DNA from 4 places in the Nocardia sp. CA-290969 genome. Region 1 is predicted to be linked to each of the others. Evidence: riboswitches for the same ligand, from Rfam matches in the RefSeq annotation. Region 1 holds a riboswitch; each other region holds the start of a gene.

Region 1 (4,157 bases):
ATCGGCGACGCCGGAGGTCGCGAGCCGGAACGCCTCGACCGCCCAGTCCAGGTAGGCGGCCTGGTCGGCCTTGCGCAGCGGCAGCAGCTCGCGCAACGCGGGCTCGTCTACCTGGATGATGCCGATTCCGGCCGCCTCGAGGTCCACCGTCTCGTCCCGGATCGCCAACGCGATCTGGCGGGCGGTGTCAGCGGGCGGCTGGTCGTCACGAATGAACGACCACGCCAGGATGGTGACCGGACCGGTCAGCATGCCCTTGACCGGCCTGCTGGTCAGCGACTGCGCGTAGGTGATCCATTCGACGGTCATGACCCGCGGACGGACCACATCGCCGTAGACGATCGGCGGCCGCACACACCGAGTGCCGTAGGACTGTACCCAGCCGTTGATCGTCGCAGCGAAGCCGTCGAGCTGCTCGGCGAAGTACTGCACCATATCGTTGCGCTCCGGCTCACCGTGCACCAGCACGTCGAGACCGATCTCCTCCTGCAGCGCGATGACCTCGGCGATCTCGGCACGCATCCGCGTATCGTATTCGGCCTGGTCGATCTCGCCTCGGCGCAGCTGGGCGCGGGCCACGCGGATGCGGCTCGTCTGCGGGTAGGAGCCGATGGTGGTGGTCGGCAGCAGCGGCAGGTTCAGCCGCTGCTGCTGCAGCACGCGACGTTCGTCGGCCGGGGTACGGCGCACAGCGTCAGCGTCCAGTCCGGCCAGGCGCGCACGCACCGACTCGACCCGCAGCCGCGGATCGGCCAAGCGAGCGGCCACGGCCGTGCGAGCGATCTCGAGAGCCTCCGCGACCGCCTCCTCGCCCGCGGCGAGTGCGGTGGCCAGCACCCGGATTTCGGCGATCTTCTCCTCGCCGAACGCCAGCCAGTTTCGTAGCCGTTCGTCCAGCTCGGTCTCGGGCGCGAGGCTGTAGGGCACGTGCAGCAGCGAGCACGAGCTCGACACGGCCACCGGCACCCCGGCGTCGCGCAGCCCGGTCAGCTGTGACAGCGCGTGATCGGGGTCGACCCGCCAGATGTTGTGACCGTCGACGACACCCGCCACGATCAGCTTGTCCGTGATCGACTGCGCCACCGCCACGTCCGAATCGCCACCGGCCACGAGGTCAACGGCGATACCCTCGATGCCGGTCTCCGCAAGCACCGGCAGCGCCACCCCCAACCGGCCGAAGTAAGCGGCCACCAGAATGGCCGGGCGCGCCGGCACCTGCGACAGCTGCCGGTAGGTGGAACGCACGGCCGCCAGCTCGGCCTCGGTCAGATCGGTCACCAGCGACGGCTCATCGATCTGCACCCATTGCGCACCGGCCTCGGCGAGCAGGCCGAGCAGCTGCTCGTAGAGGGGAAGCAGGTCGGGCAGCCGCTCTAGCAGGTCGCTGCCGTCCACCGACTTGGCCAGCTTCAGGAAGGTGATCGGGCCGATAACGACCGGGCGGGCCGGCACGCCCTGCGCCAGCGCTTCGCGCAGCTCGGCCAGCGGCTTCTCCGGATGCAGGGAGAACACGGTGTCCGCGGCGAGTTCGGGCACCAGGTAGTGGTAGTTGGTATCGAACCACTTGGTCATCTCCAGCGGCGTCACCTCGGCGTTGCCACGAGCGGCCGCGAAGTAGCGATCCAGTTCGTCGGCGATCCCCGACACCCGCTCGGGCAGCGCCCCGAGCAGCACGGCGGTGTCGAGCATCTGGTCGTAGTAGGAGAACGTGCCCACCGGCACCGAATCCAGCCCGGCGTCACGCGCCGCGGTCAGTTGCGTGGTGCGCAGGCCCGCCGCGACAGCGTGCAAGCCCTTGGCATCGAGGCGCCCGGCCCAGTAGGACTCGGTAGCGCGTTTGAGCTCCCGGTTGGGGCCGATACGCGGTAGCCCCAGCACGGTTGCGGAAAAAATAGTGTGCGGGTTCGACATCAATGAACTCCATGGTCGGCAGCAACGACCGCCACCCATACAGAGCGCACGCTGATGGAGCCCATGAAGCATCGTTCCCGTGCCCGAGTCCACTCAGCGTACGCCCGATCCACGAGGCGACGACCACCGGATACGGCGTATCCGGTACAACGGGCAGGTCTTCGGACTCATGGGCATCGACCTCGAACAGGTCGGCCCCGGCGCTCGAGGCCCGGAGCTGGTCCTACCGACCGTCGCTTCCCAGGCAGGCGCCCAGTGCGGATGACGGCTGCCGTTCCCACTCACCGCTGCGGGACAGTCCCGGATTCCCACCGGGTTCCCTCTCACTCGACGATGCGAACACCACCGAGCTTCGACACCATCGGACGGATCAGGGGCTCCTCGACTCCGCCTCCAGCGAACCAGCTGCACTCACAAATATAGCCGACCTCAGAAAGGATCCGGAATCGAGGTCTTTGCGAACGGGTGGGCCCTTCCTACACCCGCCGGTCAGTTCGGCTACGAGCCGTCGATCCGGGCACCGCGGGCCAGCGTGGCCTGAGTCATCTTCACATGCGCCGCGTCGACGAGACCCGTCGACCCCACTGCGCCGCGCCCGCCTCGGCTGTCGATCACCGGGTAGAACCGTCTTTTGGGCCGGAAGTGTCCTCCCCGAGGAACTTCGCAGCGTGGCGGATGACCGCCAACTCGGTTTCCAACTCTCGAATCCTGCGGCGAGCAGCACGCAACTCCACCGACTCCGCTGATGGTTACCTGGACGCAGACCGTGGTCGACGTCGAGTTGCCGTGCCCGCTGTGGTTTGGGTCGTTCCACGGATGCCGGGGTCGGGGTTTCGCCCCGTCACGAGACGAGGCGGGTCTGTCAGTGGTGACGGGTGCAGCGAATCCCACTGTCAGGTCAGGCGGGGTGACCTCACCGTGGTGCATCTGGATCGGTACAGGACAGAGGTTACCGTCTGGCTCACGGGTGAGAAGGTTGTGTAGGGCAGCGTCGGCGTGCACTTCGGTCGTCCGCACCCGGCAGCGGCGACAATGTGAACCAACCAGGGGAGGGAAGTCCGTTTCGCGATGATCTCTGAATCGCATTAGCCTTGCGCCCATGACCGCCAACGCCTCCCTCTTCATGCTCGAGCTTGCCACGAAGAATCGCATTATCGTTCTTCTGTCTTGGCGAGACAGCGGAAAAAGCCGATCGATGTTTCTCAGACGTGACGGAAAGCTGTGCAGCTTCACCGACATTACTCATCTCGTGGCTTTCCTGAACAGCAGCGGCCACTACGACTTGATTCCACGCTCCGCAGGGGAGGTAATCGACGGTCTTTCTGCATCGGAACTCAGCGAGTTGGTCCCGGTCCATGAATCTTTGGAGAGCAAGTTTCAACGGTCTTTCCCGGATCGCTACCTGGATCTGGCAACAATACCGGATGCAGTAGCCAGGAAGCACGCGCCCAACCGGATCGCTACAGCTGTGCAATTCGTTCGTATGCTGCACAGGATCTTCGGCCTCGAATCTGCCCCGGCACTTCTGGATTCGGGCATCGTCCTCGAATTCGAGCAGGTTTCGACTGCCCCCATCGCAGCCTGGTCCGACGAGCGCTGGAAATCGCTTCGGGCTGTTATCGATGAGCACTGGGGTGCGATCCTTGCCGAGATAGAATCCATTATTATCGACCCCCCGGTGAGTCATGACGAGCGAGTTCGCGCCTCGCGCGAACTGTGGTCGGCGCGCGTATCGGAGAAATACGACCTGGATCAGGCGGATTTCTCCTTCTTCTTCGGGGATGATTGGAATGAGGTGTTCTTCGAGGCTGCGGGCGTTGTGCTGATGGAAATAGTGAGTGATGCGGGAACTTATGTTACGGTCTTGTTCTGCGCCCACGGAATCGGTGGCGGATTCCATCTTCCGGGACGGGAGGGATCTATTTTCGCTTTTTCCGGCGAATCCGCCCTTGCTCGCTGGATGGCCGACAACTCCGAGCATGGACTAATTGGGGTGGAATACGATCATCACGACAGGAACTTCTACGATGGAAACAGCGACCTGACTATCGAAAAGTTCGAGCATGAGATGCTCGCATACCTTTTCGAGGACGAGGAAATCGATAAGTTCGTGCCCATTCCGACGATCGCTGCCGAGATCACGGCCGCCGAGAGTCGCAGTGCCGTGCGGTGCATCCTTGACCTGGTGAAGGTACGGGAAAGGATCCTGGGCGGGGGTGTGTCGGAAAACGAGCTTTCGCAGACGC
Region 2 (4,157 bases), 1.8 Mb from region 1:
CGCGCCTGCGCGATATAGGGCTGATCGAGCACATCGACCACCCCGGCCCGGACGAGCCGCACCAGCGGCGCGGCCATCCGCACGACCGTGACGACCAGCGGCAGCACCAGATATTCCGGGTGATCCAGCACAGTGGACAGATCGGCGCCCAGAAAGGTCGCGGGCAGCAGATCGAACCGTACCGACAGCACCGCCACCAACACCACCGCGAACACGAAATCGGGGATGGAATCGAATCCGATACTGATCGAGGTGATCACCCGGTCGCGCCCCGACCCCGGCGCCAGTCCCGCCGCGAAACCGGCACCCACCGCGACCGGGATCAGGACGAGCAGCGTGAGCCCGGCGAGCAACGCGGTGACGAGGAAGGGTTCGGCGATCACCGAGCCGACGCTCGCGCCGCCGGCGTACGAGGTGCCGAAGTCCCCGCGCACCGCGCCGCCGAGCCAGTCGGCGAACCTGGTCACCGGCGAGACGTCCAGTCCGAGCAGATGCCGGGCGTGTTCGCGCTGGTCCTCGCTCAGGATGGTGTTGTTCTGCACATCGGCGGCATCGCCGGGCAGCACCAGCGAGAGCGCGAAGACGAGGACGAGCAGGATCGCGAGCTGTCCGGCACCGATCCACGCCCGGCGCAGCATCAGCCGCGCGTCCGGCCGGACTCCGGCTCTCACCGCCCGGTCACCGGATCGCGACCACGACGCGGTCGTCGCCGTACTGCCAGACCGTCCCGGCCTCGGCGAACCCGGCTTCGCGGGCGAAGGCGAGATAGTCGTGCGCACTGGGCCGGTCGTACACCGTGTGCTCGAACCCACCGTCGCGCAGGCGCACCAGGCCGGCGAGTTCGGGCGCGCTTTCCACGGCCGCCCACCAGGCCTGCCAGTCCTCCGCCGCCGCGGTGCCGAGCCGGCGGGCCCGCCGGGCGGTCAGGGCCCGGCCCACCGCGTCCAGCCGCGGACCGTCCGGTCCCTCGTAGAGGTGATCGCCGTTGACGAACACCCCGCCGGACGCCAGGGCGCCGGCGCAGGCGCGGATGAGGTCGCGTAGCGGTTCCCGGTTCATCCAGTGCAGGGCGGTGGTGCTGACGAAGGCGTCCGGGGCACGTTCCAGCCCCAGCGCCGCAAACCAGCCGGGCTCACGCAGATCGGCGAATACCGTGCGGAAACGTGGCGAACCGTGCGCGGCGCCGGCGAGGGCCAGCAGGAGCGGATCGGCATCGACACCGACCACCGTGGCGCCGGGCGGCCGGGCCAGCAGCCGTTCGGACAGGGTGCCCGGGCCCACGCCCAGGTCGACGATCAGCGGGTCGGGCCGGCCGAGCAATTCGATCAGCACATCACCGATCACCTCGAACCGTGATTCGCGATCGGGCATATAGCGTTCCTGCTGGCGGTCCCAGCGTTCGAGCCAATAGCGGGCCAGCGCCGGATCGAGCGCCGTCATCGGATGCTCACCCCGTCGAAGCGCGCCCAATCGTGGGAGTTCGGCACGGCCGCCGGAAGCCCGGCGAACCGATCCCCGCCCGCACTGTTCCAGTTCGTGGTACCGAAGAAGATGAACCCGCCCCGGTCGTGCAGTATCTCGTGCATCGTGCGGTAGATCGCGGTGCGGCCCTGCGCGCTGCGGGTGGCCTGGGCCTTGGCATAGAGACCGTCGAATTCGGGATCGGACCATTTCGTGCGGTTCTGCGGTGCCCCGCTCAGCAGCCGCGAAGCGAAGTGGTTGGGTATCGGCAACGGTCCCGACTGCCCCATCGTCAGCTGGCCGGTGTCCAGCGCATCGGTGTAGTAGCTGTCCTTGGAACCCAGCACCACGTTCACGCGTACCCCGCACGCCGCGGCCTGATCGGCGAAAAGGCGGGCCGCTTCGACGAATCCGTAGGCCACCGGCGCGGTGAACAAGTCGAAGGACAGATCGCGTACGCCCGCCCGGCGCAGCAGCCGGGCGGCCTCGTCGGGGTCGTAGTCGTGCTGCGGGAGGTCGGCGTAGTACTGGTAGCCCTTGCCGAACACATCATCGGCGATCTCGCCCTGCCCTTCGAGGGCGACCTTCAGCAGTTCGGCCCGATCGACCATCCGCATCACCGCGCGCCGGACATCCGGCTTGTCGAACGGTGGGCGGTCGGTTTTCATGGCGAAGAAGTAGATACCGCTGTTCGGCGTGGCGACCAGCCTGATTCCCGGCCTGTCCCGGAGGGTGCGCGCCGCGGACGGGGTGAGGTTGTCGGCATAGTCGATCTCCCCGCTCTGGACCGCGTTCACCCGCGCGTCGGCCTCCGCACTGAGTATCCGTAGCTCACCGATAGCGGGAGCACCGTCCCAGTAGTGCTCGTTGCGGGTGGCGGTGAACTGCCGGCCGGGATCGAAGGATTCGAAGACGAACGGCCCGGTGCCCACCGGGCGGCCGAAATCGGCGGCACCGTCCTGCACGATCTTGGTGCCGTAGACCGACAGCGCGATCAGGAACTCGAAGGACGGTTCCTTCAAGGCGATCTCGACCGTCCGATCGTCGACCGCCCGGCATCCGGAGAGGTCCACCCGGTCCAGTGACGAAGCCGCGATGAACGGCCGCCGGCGCGCCGGCCCCAGCACCCTGGACAGGGTATAGAGCACATCCCGGCTGGTGAATTTCTTACCGTCGTGCCATACGGCGTCGCGCAGCGCGATCCGCCACCGGGTGCCGTCGGCATTCGGTTCGCCGGATTCCGCCAGCCGCGGAATCGGCGCCATCGCCGAATCGACCTCGAACAACCCGTCGTAGATCGCCTTCATCCGGGCCTCGTCGATGAACAGGGTGTTCGCGCCGGGGTCTATCCCCTCCCCCGCACCCGAACCCTGGAAGGCGGCGGTGAAAGTATCCGAGCCCGCGGCCGATCCGCCGCTACCGCACCCGACGGCCAGCGCACCCGCGGCGACGGCACTGCCGAGGAGAAACGAGCGGCGATTCAACTCCGGCGGTGCACCACGCATATCCGACTCCCGTCGCGTCAGGCAGTTCACGCGACACAGACATGCGAAACCGGCCCGCGCGGCGGCGGCCGGTTCGGCGCATCGATCAATACCCACGTGATCATGACCGTTCAGTCCTTCATCCGCAGGTATCTGGCTTCGGCTCGCGGACGAACCTCACAGTTGCGGGACAGCCCCGGACTTGCACCGGTCTTCCCTGCGGACCTTGCCGACATTACCGAAGCGGCGGCCGCGCAACCACATCGGCGCCCGAAGTGGCGCGCACCATACTGCCGCCCGATCGTGCGGCGCGCGGGAACCGGACCGGGGACGTAACGCCACCGCGAGTGAGCCCGTCCGGCGGCTACCGCCCGGCATGTGATCCAGGACGCGATCGGCCGACGTTTGCCCACCGGTGCCACGGGTAGTCCAGCTAAGGAATGCTCTCGTCGTGAGCCGGCCCTCGGGGTGGTGCGGGGAGGGGGCGGCACAACGGGCAACAGGTGGCTAGGAGAGTCGGGTGTCGGTAGTTCTCGTGCTTCAGGCACGCGGTCTCGGTGAGCTGCTCACCGCTGTTCCGGCGTTGCGTGCCCTGCGACGGGCCCGGCGCAGCGATCATCTCGTCCTCGCCACCCCGCACCGGCTGCGTCCGATCGTCGAGTTGATCGCGTTGGTGGACGAGATGGTGCCGATCGCCGATCCGCAGGGGTTGCGCTGGGACGGACCGGCGCCGAAGCTCGCGATCAATCTGCACGGGGCCGAGACCACACCGATCGTGGAACTCACCAAAACCGGTGCCGAGCGGATCCTCACCTACCGCAATCCGGCGTTCCCGGAGATCCCCGGCCCGGAGTGGCACGAGCAGCGGCATCCGATCGACCGCTGGTGCCATCTGCTGGAATTCGACGGTATCGGTGCCGACCGCCGCAACCTGGGCCTCGTCCCCCCGGTGGCGACCACCAGCCACCGCGACTGCGTGGTCGTGCACGTCGGTGCGGGCGCCGCCGCGCGGCGCTGGCCGGCCGACCGGTTCGCGGCCGTGATCCGGCATCTGCTGGTGCTGGGGTACGAGGTGGTGCTCACCGGCGACGAATGCGACCGCGAACGCGCCCACGGTATCGCGGCCCGCGCGGGCCTGGCGGGGCACCGGGTGCTGGCCGGGAAGCAGAATCTGATCGAACTGGCCGCGACCGTGGCCGAGGCCTCGGTGGT
Region 3 (4,157 bases), 2.8 Mb from region 1:
GGTGGCCCGGGCCGTGCACGGTCGCGGTGAGGCGGGCAACCCGGCGGCCCGCGATCTCCGCGAAACCGAGGCGCTGCTGCCCGTACGGGTCGACCGGGCGGCGGTGTTCTCCGCGGCCCTGATGGAACTCGGGGCGACGGTGTGCACCGCCCGCACCCCCGACTGCACCCGCTGCCCGCTCCCCCGCTGCGCCTGGGTCACGGCGGGCCGCCCGGTACAGGAGTCCACGCGCCGGACCCAGAAATACGAGGGCACCGACCGCCAGGCGCGCGGCCGTTTGCTGGATGTACTGCGCGCGGCGACGGAGCCGGTGGATCGCATCCGCTTGGACTTGGCCTGGACCCGCGACCCCGGCCAGCGCGACCGCGCCCTGGATTCGCTCCTGGTGGACGGCCTGATCGAGCAAACAGTGGACGGGCGCTTCGCCCTGGCCGGCGAGGGCTGAGTTACCGCGCGCCTGCACCTCGGATTCGGTGAGCGGGGTGCGCGGGCTCTCCGCGAGCCCGGTGGGTGGGCCTGGTCCGGCGCGGGTTCGCCGGCACCGGAGCGGGCTGGGGAGCCGGCTCCACCACCTCGGCGTCGACCACATCGGCCGGCGCCTCGGCGGGTTCGGGCTCGGCGTCGGCGGCCTTGCCCGGGCGGCCGATCAGGCCGTTCACCCGGTCCAGCACTTCCTCGGCCCGGCTGCTGGCGTCCTCGGGGCCCGGCGGCGGTGCCATCCATTCCCGGCCGTGGCGGCGCTGCTGCTCCGCCTAGACGAGCACACCTGGGGCAGGCTGTCGCAGGCGAATGCCGACGATCAGCGGTTCGGGGTTGCTTCGGCGGTGAGTACCCGGCCGAGGAACCGTTCGACTGCGGTGCGGTAGCGGGCGGGCTGGTCGTCGTGGACCAGATGGCCCGCCTCGGGGATCACGATATGTTCGGCGGCCGGATGCAGCTCGGCCATGCGGCGCATCTGCCCGGGTGGGGTGATGGTGTGTTCGCCCTCGATCAAAAGGCTGGGGACGCGCACCTGCTGCCATTGCGACCAGAACGCGCGCGTACCCCATTCCTCGGAGATATCGCGAAACGTGGCCACCTCCCCGTGCAGGCGATAGCCGTCACGGCTCCGCTCGAACGAATGCAGGAAGTAGCGACCGGCGACCGGACCGAAGAACTCCAGCATCGCGGCCTCGTCGGCGAAGGGCTGCGGCCAGGCTTCGATCATGGCCGCCCAGTGTGCGGCGGTGCGGCCGGTGAAGTCGGCCGCCATATCCTCGACCACCAGCGCCCGTACCCGCTTCGGGTACCCGGCGGCGAAAACCCACCCGTGCAGGCCACCCATCGAATGTCCGATGACGACCATCGGCTCGGGGATCGTCGCGGTGGCGGCGGCAAGATCGGCGACGAATGCGTCGGTGGTGAGTTCGGCCGGGGCCGGACGGCCGTGCCCGGCCGCGTCGAAGGTGTACACATGGCCGTAGCCGCGTAACCACGCGATCTGATCGGCCCAGGTCCGGGCGCTGCCCATCAGACCGTGCAGCAGCAGTATCGGGACCCCGGACCCGCCTTCGTCGTGCAACATCGGGTCGAGTGTATTCGGCACACGTTTCACTAAGCTCGTCCTATGGCTGTTGTGAAAATCAATGCGATCGAGATTCCCGAGGGCGCGGGTCCCGAATTGGAGAAGCGGTTCGCCCACCGCGCGCATGCCGTCGAGAACTCCCCCGGGTTCCTCGGCTTCCAGTTGCTGCGGCCGACTGCCGGGGAGAACCGGTACTTCGTCGTCACCCAGTGGGATTCCGAGGAGTCCTTCGCGGCGTGGCGGGACGGGCCGGCCAAGGAGGCGCATGCCGGGCAGCAGAACAAGCCGGTGGCCACGGGCGCCTCGCTGCTGGAGTTCGAGGTCGTGCTGGACGTGGCCGGCAAGAACGCCTGACGATCCTTTCGATGCGGGTCACGCCACCTTTACTGTGCGGTGGCGTGACCTGCGCTTTTTCCGGGGCATATTGACGACCACCGCGGGCGGTGTCACAGTTCCGGAGTACGCGGAGGTGATGCGGTAATCCGGTGGGAACCCGGAGCGGTCGCGCCACTGTATTGCGCACTGTCTCGGCAGTGGGCAGAGCCAGACACCGGCACCGAAGCGCAGAACTCGCGACCGGACGCGACCTTCCGGATGAGGAGGACCATCATGGCCATCGTGCACACCCCGAGCCGGGCCGGCGAAACGCTGGCGACCGTGCTCATCACAGTCGGTGTCGTTCTACTGGCGTTGCTCACGCTCTACCTGGTCGGTTTCGATCAGGGCGCGATATCCCGCAGCGGGATGTTCCTGCACGAGCTGATGCACGACGGACGGCATCTGCTGGGCGTGCCATGCCATTGAGCGGATCCTTCGGTGCGCTGCTGCTCCGTGGTCTGCTCGCCGGCCTGATCGCCGGTCTGCTGGCGGGTGTCGTCGGGAATTTCGTCGGTGAACCCAAGGTGGACGCGGCCATCGCCATCGAGGAGGCAGCGGCGACGCACGAGCACGGCGGCGGGCACAGTCACGGCGAAGACGCCGGGCACAGTCACGATCCGGACGAGGCCGTGGTGAGCCGGCCGTGGCAGAAGTTCGGTCAGTTCCTGGCGAACGCCTTGGCGGGGATGGCCTTCGGCGCCCTCGTCGCGACGGCGGCGCACTACGCCCGCCGCCACACCGCCCTACCGGGACCGCGACTGGTGCTGGGGCTCGGCCTCGGCGGATGGCTCGCGGTGGTGCTCGTCCCGTTCTTCAAATACCCGGCCAACCCCCCGGCCGTCGGTGACCCGGAAACGATCAACGAACGCACGCTGCTGTGGGTGGCCGCTGTCGTCCTCGGACTGATCGCCTTGGCGGCCGCCGGCTATGTCTGGAACCTGCTGCGGGCACAGCTCGAAACAGTCCGGCTCGTCGCGGCCGTCGCCGCCTTCGCCCTGATCGTCACGCTCGGATATGTTCTGCTGCCCGGGGTGAACGAGGTCGGCGCGGATTTCCCGGCCACCCTGTTGTGGGAATTCCGGACGGCATCGCTGGCGGTGTCGACCACGCTGTGGGTGAGCATCGGTCTCGCCTTCGGCGCACTCACCGAATGGAGCACCCGCCGCAGCACGCCGGTAACGGAAGCCGCTGCTGCAGCCGGGTGATCCGGGAGTCCGCGATCCCGGGCTCCCCGCAGACGAGGGAGCCCGGGAACCGGTCAGGACTCGAGTGCCGCGTCCAAGGTGATCTCGTCCACTCCGGCCAGTGCCTTGCTCACCGGGCAACCCGATTTGGCCGCGGCGGCCGCCGTGGTGAAACCGGCGTTGTCCAGGCCCGATACCCGGCCGCGGACGGTCAGTGCGATACGGCTGATGCGGAACCCGCCGGCCGGGTCGGGGCCGAGGGTGACAGCCGCCGAGACATCGAGGCTCTCCGGGGTGCCGCCGGCCTGGGCGATCTCGTTCGACAGCGCCATCGCATAGCAGGACGCGTGCGCGCCCGCGATCAGTTCCTCCGGGCTGGTGGTGCCGCCGGCCTCGTCGGCGGACCGTTTGGGGAAGGACACCTCGTACTTGCCGACCCCCGAGCTGACCAGTTCGACCTGGCCGGAGCCGTCCTGCAGACCACCGGTCCATGCGGTGCGCGCGGTACGTGTGGGCATCACAATCCTTTCGAAGACGATTCGTTCGGGTCCGGTGTCGAACCTACTCGCACCATTCAACCGGCCGCAGAGGTTCGCTCATCGAGGCGGGCCAGCGCCTTCGGCCAGGTCGCGCGGTACCGGTCACGAGCGGCCTCGTCGGCAAATCCGCTGTGCCGCAGCCGTAACCGGATACCGCGGGGTTGTTTCACGAGTTCCACCCGGACCACGGTTTCCGCGCCCGCGGTGCCCGCCGCTCCCGTCACCCAGGTCATTTCGACGAGCCGGCCGGGTTCGAGCCGCAGGAATCGCCCGTAGTGCGGGTGCATGCTCCCCTCGTGCCGGGTTTCGAAGTAGAACGGCTCGTTCACCTCCGGGCGCATCCGTACGGTTGCGGGCTCCGCGAACCAGATATCGAATCCCTGGGTCCACGCGAGGTACAGCAGTTCGGGCGAGGCTTTCATCACTCGCTCCACTGTCAGCTCGTACGGCCGCGCTGACAGGTCCGGTGAACGCACTTGCTGGTCGACCATC
Region 4 (4,157 bases), 1.1 Mb from region 1:
GCAACGCTGAGAACCGCTTGCGGGTTGCGTGGTCCCTCGACCAATGCGGCATAGGGCAGGGCGAGGAAATTGTTCTCCCGGACGGCGGTGGTACCGGCCATCAGCGGATGCCGGCGCAACTGCTCGATCTTGGCCGCCACGGTGTTCGCCGGACCGGCGCCGTAGTCGACGATCACGATCGCCTGCGGGTCACGCTGGGCAGCGGCTTCCCAGGAAGCCGAGGTCCACGAATCGTTCAGATCGTCGAAGATATTGCTGCCGCCCGCCTCCCGGATGATCTGCGACGGTGCGGCTGTCCGCCCGGAGGTGAACGGTTCCGGGGTGGCACTGTCGAACAGGAACACCCGCGCCGGTTCCCGCGGTGCCCCCTCGTCCGCGGCGGCGACCTGTTCACGATAGGCGGCGACGAGGTCGTCGGCCTTCGCGCGCACGCCGAAGATCTCGCCGAGGTTCGTCAGGTCGGTGTACAGCGCGTCGAGCGGTTCCATCACGCCGCGGCGTGTGGTGCCGGCTTGCCGGCAGGATTCGGTGAGCAGGTACGGGTCCGCGCCGATCGAACGCACCCAGTCGGGAGTGAGGCCGGTGGTCTCCCGGAAGCCGTAATTCCAGCCGGCGAACACGAAGTCGGGGGCCGCGGCCTGGACGACCTCCTTGGTGAAGGCGTCACCGAGTTCGGTGGTGCGGCCGAAATCGGCCCGCCACGGTGAGCTGTCGATATCGCGCTCTTTTCCCGGATAGGTGGTGTAGCCGACAAGGCGATCGGCCAGCCCGAGGGCGAACATCATCTCGGTGATACCGGTGTCGTTGGTGACCACCCGTTCGGGCACCCCGTCGACCGTGAGCGAGGCACCGCAGTTGGTGACCGTCACCTGCCGACCGGTGGACGCGTGCGCCGAATCCTGCACCTCGGCGCCGCATGCAGTCGAGAGAACCGCCGCGGACACCGCCAGCGCGACCATCGGCCGAAGGGTTTTCATGCGTAGTCCTTGTCGTCGAAGATGATCTGCGGGACACCCAGCCGGGGATGAGCGACGATATGACCGCCGATCGAGAACCAGCGTCCGATCACCTCGGTGGTGATCACCTCGTGCGGACCGCCCGAACACACCAGCCGGCCGCCGTGCAGGACGAAGAGCCGATCACAGTGCTGCGCGGCCAGATTGAGATCGTGCAGCGCCGCGACCACGGTGATACCGAGACCGCGGGCAGCGGCCAGCACGCTGTACTGGTGGTGCACGTCGAGATGATTGGTCGGTTCGTCCAGCACCAGCACCCGCGGCTGTTGCGCCAAGGCCCGCGCGATCAGGACCCGCTGACGTTCCCCGCCGGAGAGCGACAGGAAACCGCGGTCCGCGAGATGCGCGATATCCGCCGTTTTCATTGCTGCGGCGCAGATCTCCTCGTCGCGCCGCCGGCTGCCGCGCAGCACAGTGGCGTGCGGGAGCCGTCCGGTCGCCACTACCTCGGCGGCGGTGAAGTCGAACGGTGTCGAGGAATCCTGGGTCAGCGCCGCGACCTGGCGGGCGTTCTCCCGCATACCGATCGCCGCGATATCGGTGCCGCCGACCAGCACCTGCCCGGAAACGGGCGCCAGAGCGCGGTACAGACAGCGCAGCAGGGTCGACTTACCGCTGCCGTTCGGACCGACGATGCCGATGAACTGCCCGGGTTCGGCGGCCAGGGTCACCGCCCGCACGATTGGAGCGCCGTCGATCTCGACCGTGACGCCGGTGTAGTCGACCCGCATCAGCCGCGCTCCACCAGCGCACCGCGCCGCCGCATCAGCAGGACGAACACCGGTACCCCCACCGCGGCGGTGACCGCTCCCAATGGCAACTCCTGCGGTGGGATCAGCGTGCGGGCCAGGAGATCCGCGGTCACCAGGAAAACCGCGCCCAGCCCCGGGGTCAGCACGGCCAGCCGCCGGTGGTCGGCACCCACCAGGAGCCTGGCGACATGGGGCACGATCAGGCCGACGAACCCGATGGCCCCGCACACCGCGACGAAACAGCCCGTCATCGCGGCGGAGAGCACGAACAGCAGCAGCCGGAACCGGGCGGCGTTCATTCCGAGGGCGGCGCTCACCTCGTCACCCATCGACAAGGCGTTGAGCCGGCGGGCGCAGAGCATGATCACCGCCGACCCCAGCGCGGCGACCGCGGCGATCAGAGGCACCATCTGCCAGGTCGCGCCCGCCAGGCTGCCCAGCAGCCAGAACATGACCGACCGGGCGGTATCGCCACCGCGCGGGGCGAGGAACACCAGCACAGTTGTCGCGGCGGAGAACCCGTAGCCGATGGCGGTGCCGGTGAGCACCAGCCGTAGCGGCACCAGCCCGGCCGCCGACCGCGCCATCAGATACACCAGTGCGGTGGCGGCGAGCGCTCCGGTGAAAGCCGCCGTCGACAGGGCGTAGGTCCCGAGCGCACCGAACGCGCCGAACAGGACGACGGCGGTGGCGCCCACCGACGCCCCCGACGAAATCCCCAGTACATACGGATCGGCCAGGGCATTACGGACCATGGCCTGCACGATCAGCCCGACCCCGCCGAGCCCAGCACCTACCAGGGCCGCCAGCAGCACCCGCGGCAGCCGGGAATCCACGACGATCCGATAGTTCGCCACATCGCCGGCGAACACCGTCCCGCCGGTGAGTTCGGCCCACAGAAAACCCACGGTGTCGCGCCACGGAACATGTGCCGCCCCGAGACCCAGCGCGAGCACCGAAACCACCACCAGCGCCGCGGTCAGCCCCGCCACCAGCACCGGCACGGGCAGGCGGCGTCGCTCGAGCCCGCTCATCGGGCCGGATCTACTCGCACCACCCCTGATCCGACGCGCGCAGACAGACGTATACCCATATCTCGTCAACCATTCCCTCGAAGTCGACCGGCGACCAGGCCTGTGGCCGGGCCGCGCCGGCAGGTCTTCGGGCTCATGGACGCGAGACGGATTCCCGTATCACCTACTGGCGGTCGCTTCCCAGGCGCGGGCCCAGTGCTGATGACCGCGGTCGTTTCCACATACCGCTGCGGGGCAGCTCCGGATTCCCACCGGATTCCCTCTTGCGAACCGCCCGTCGCCGACGGGCGGTAACCAGCGCGCGGTCACGGTAGCACCCCGGATTCCGGGACCGGACATTCCGGGCGCGAATGTGCATCACCTCACTCGGTGGTGGGCATCGTGCACGGTGCGTAGGCGCGCCTGGGCATCCGGTTTCCGGGGTATCGCGGACCGGAGTTCGAGGCGCGTTTTGGTACGGCGAAGGTTCGTGCGCTACGGTTACCAACGCAACGCGGGGTGGAGCAGCTCGGTAGCTCGCTGGGCTCATAACCCAGAGGTCGCAGGTTCAAATCCTGTCCCCGCTACCACCGGCCGAGGCCGGAACGGTTTTCACCGTTCCGGCCTCGGCTTTTTTCGGCACCAGGACTTCGGATCAGGCGGCGGGATCCGAGTTCGTGCGCGTCAGGAACGATTTCGATTCGTCGATCGGCGTGTTCTGCGCGGCGGACAGCCACCAGTTTCCCTCCCGCTCCACCAGCACATACAGCGCGACTTCGGAGAACGCGCCGGGTTCGAGGGCCTGCCTGCGGATCTGGGTGACGACCACCCCCGGAGCAGGACCGATCGCGGCGACGACCTCGAAACGGGAGGCCGGCGCGACGGGCTTCGCCAGGCGCATCATTTGCCGGTGAATCGCATTGATCTGGTCGTAACCGATGACCAGGGCGCCGAAGGGCGTGCCCCACAACACGTCCGCGGCGAACGAGTTGTCGTAGAGGTCGGCGTCACCGGTCTCGCCGGCCTTCTGCAATTCGGCTGCGAGGGCGACGGCCACGGCGTGTGCGGTCGAAGTGGCGGTCGGGTCGTTCAAGTTCGGCCGGATGGTCATGTCTTTCTCCCTTTTTCGGTACTGACCACAGCCTGCAAGCTCAACCAATGTTGAGGTCAAGTCCATGGTGGCGAGTGGCATCGAACCGGGAACTGTGACCGGCATTCTCGATCTTGACCTGTATCTATATTGAGGTTCTAGCGTGGCGGCCAGCTGATCACCCCACGAGAGGACATGTTCATGATTCTGGTCACGGGAGCCACCGGCAATATCGGTCGCTCGTTGCTGAAGGAGTTGCGCGCGTTCGGTGCGGGGCCGATCAAGG

What was found. Region 1 has a riboswitch for cobalamin ahead of metE (5-methyltetrahydropteroyltriglutamate--homocysteine S-methyltransferase). Riboswitches for the same ligand answer to the same signal wherever they lie in the genome.
Region 2: another riboswitch for cobalamin. It lies ahead of ACQEVO_RS07930 (ABC transporter substrate-binding protein); the one in region 1 lies ahead of metE (5-methyltetrahydropteroyltriglutamate--homocysteine S-methyltransferase).
Region 3: another riboswitch for cobalamin. It lies ahead of ACQEVO_RS28565 (CbtB domain-containing protein); the one in region 1 lies ahead of metE (5-methyltetrahydropteroyltriglutamate--homocysteine S-methyltransferase).
Region 4: another riboswitch for cobalamin. It lies ahead of ACQEVO_RS20910 (FecCD family ABC transporter permease); the one in region 1 lies ahead of metE (5-methyltetrahydropteroyltriglutamate--homocysteine S-methyltransferase).

The regions. Positions count from the first base shown of each region.
Region 1 is NZ_JBNJNJ010000001.1:3,507,153-3,511,309, forward strand. It holds gene metE (5-methyltetrahydropteroyltriglutamate--homocysteine S-methyltransferase) at 1-1,911, opposite strand, end outside; cobalamin riboswitch at 2,047-2,267, opposite strand; gene ACQEVO_RS15845 (hypothetical protein) at 3,011-4,157, shown strand, end outside.
Region 2 is NZ_JBNJNJ010000001.1:1,683,130-1,687,286, reverse strand. It holds gene ACQEVO_RS07940 (ABC transporter permease) at 1-671, opposite strand, end outside; gene ACQEVO_RS07935 (class I SAM-dependent methyltransferase) at 679-1,440, opposite strand; gene ACQEVO_RS07930 (ABC transporter substrate-binding protein) at 1,437-2,966, opposite strand; cobalamin riboswitch at 3,073-3,212, opposite strand; gene ACQEVO_RS07925 (glycosyltransferase family 9 protein) at 3,466-4,157, shown strand, end outside.
Region 3 is NZ_JBNJNJ010000001.1:6,271,387-6,275,543, forward strand. It holds gene ACQEVO_RS28545 (A/G-specific adenine glycosylase) at 1-445, shown strand, start outside; gene ACQEVO_RS28550 (hypothetical protein) at 447-719, opposite strand; gene ACQEVO_RS28555 (alpha/beta fold hydrolase) at 800-1,564, opposite strand; gene mhuD (mycobilin-forming heme oxygenase MhuD) at 1,607-1,918, shown strand; cobalamin riboswitch at 1,992-2,137, shown strand; gene ACQEVO_RS28565 (CbtB domain-containing protein) at 2,174-2,368, shown strand; gene ACQEVO_RS28570 (CbtA family protein) at 2,359-3,147, shown strand; gene ACQEVO_RS28575 (OsmC family peroxiredoxin) at 3,201-3,644, opposite strand; gene ACQEVO_RS28580 (SRPBCC family protein) at 3,701-4,156, opposite strand.
Region 4 is NZ_JBNJNJ010000001.1:4,593,794-4,597,950, reverse strand. It holds gene ACQEVO_RS20920 (ABC transporter substrate-binding protein) at 1-977, opposite strand, end outside; gene ACQEVO_RS20915 (ABC transporter ATP-binding protein) at 974-1,747, opposite strand; gene ACQEVO_RS20910 (FecCD family ABC transporter permease) at 1,747-2,802, opposite strand; cobalamin riboswitch at 2,904-3,116, opposite strand; tRNA gene ACQEVO_RS20905 (tRNA-Met) at 3,295-3,371, shown strand; gene ACQEVO_RS20900 (SgcJ/EcaC family oxidoreductase) at 3,437-3,973, opposite strand; gene ACQEVO_RS20895 (SDR family oxidoreductase) at 4,073-4,157, shown strand, end outside.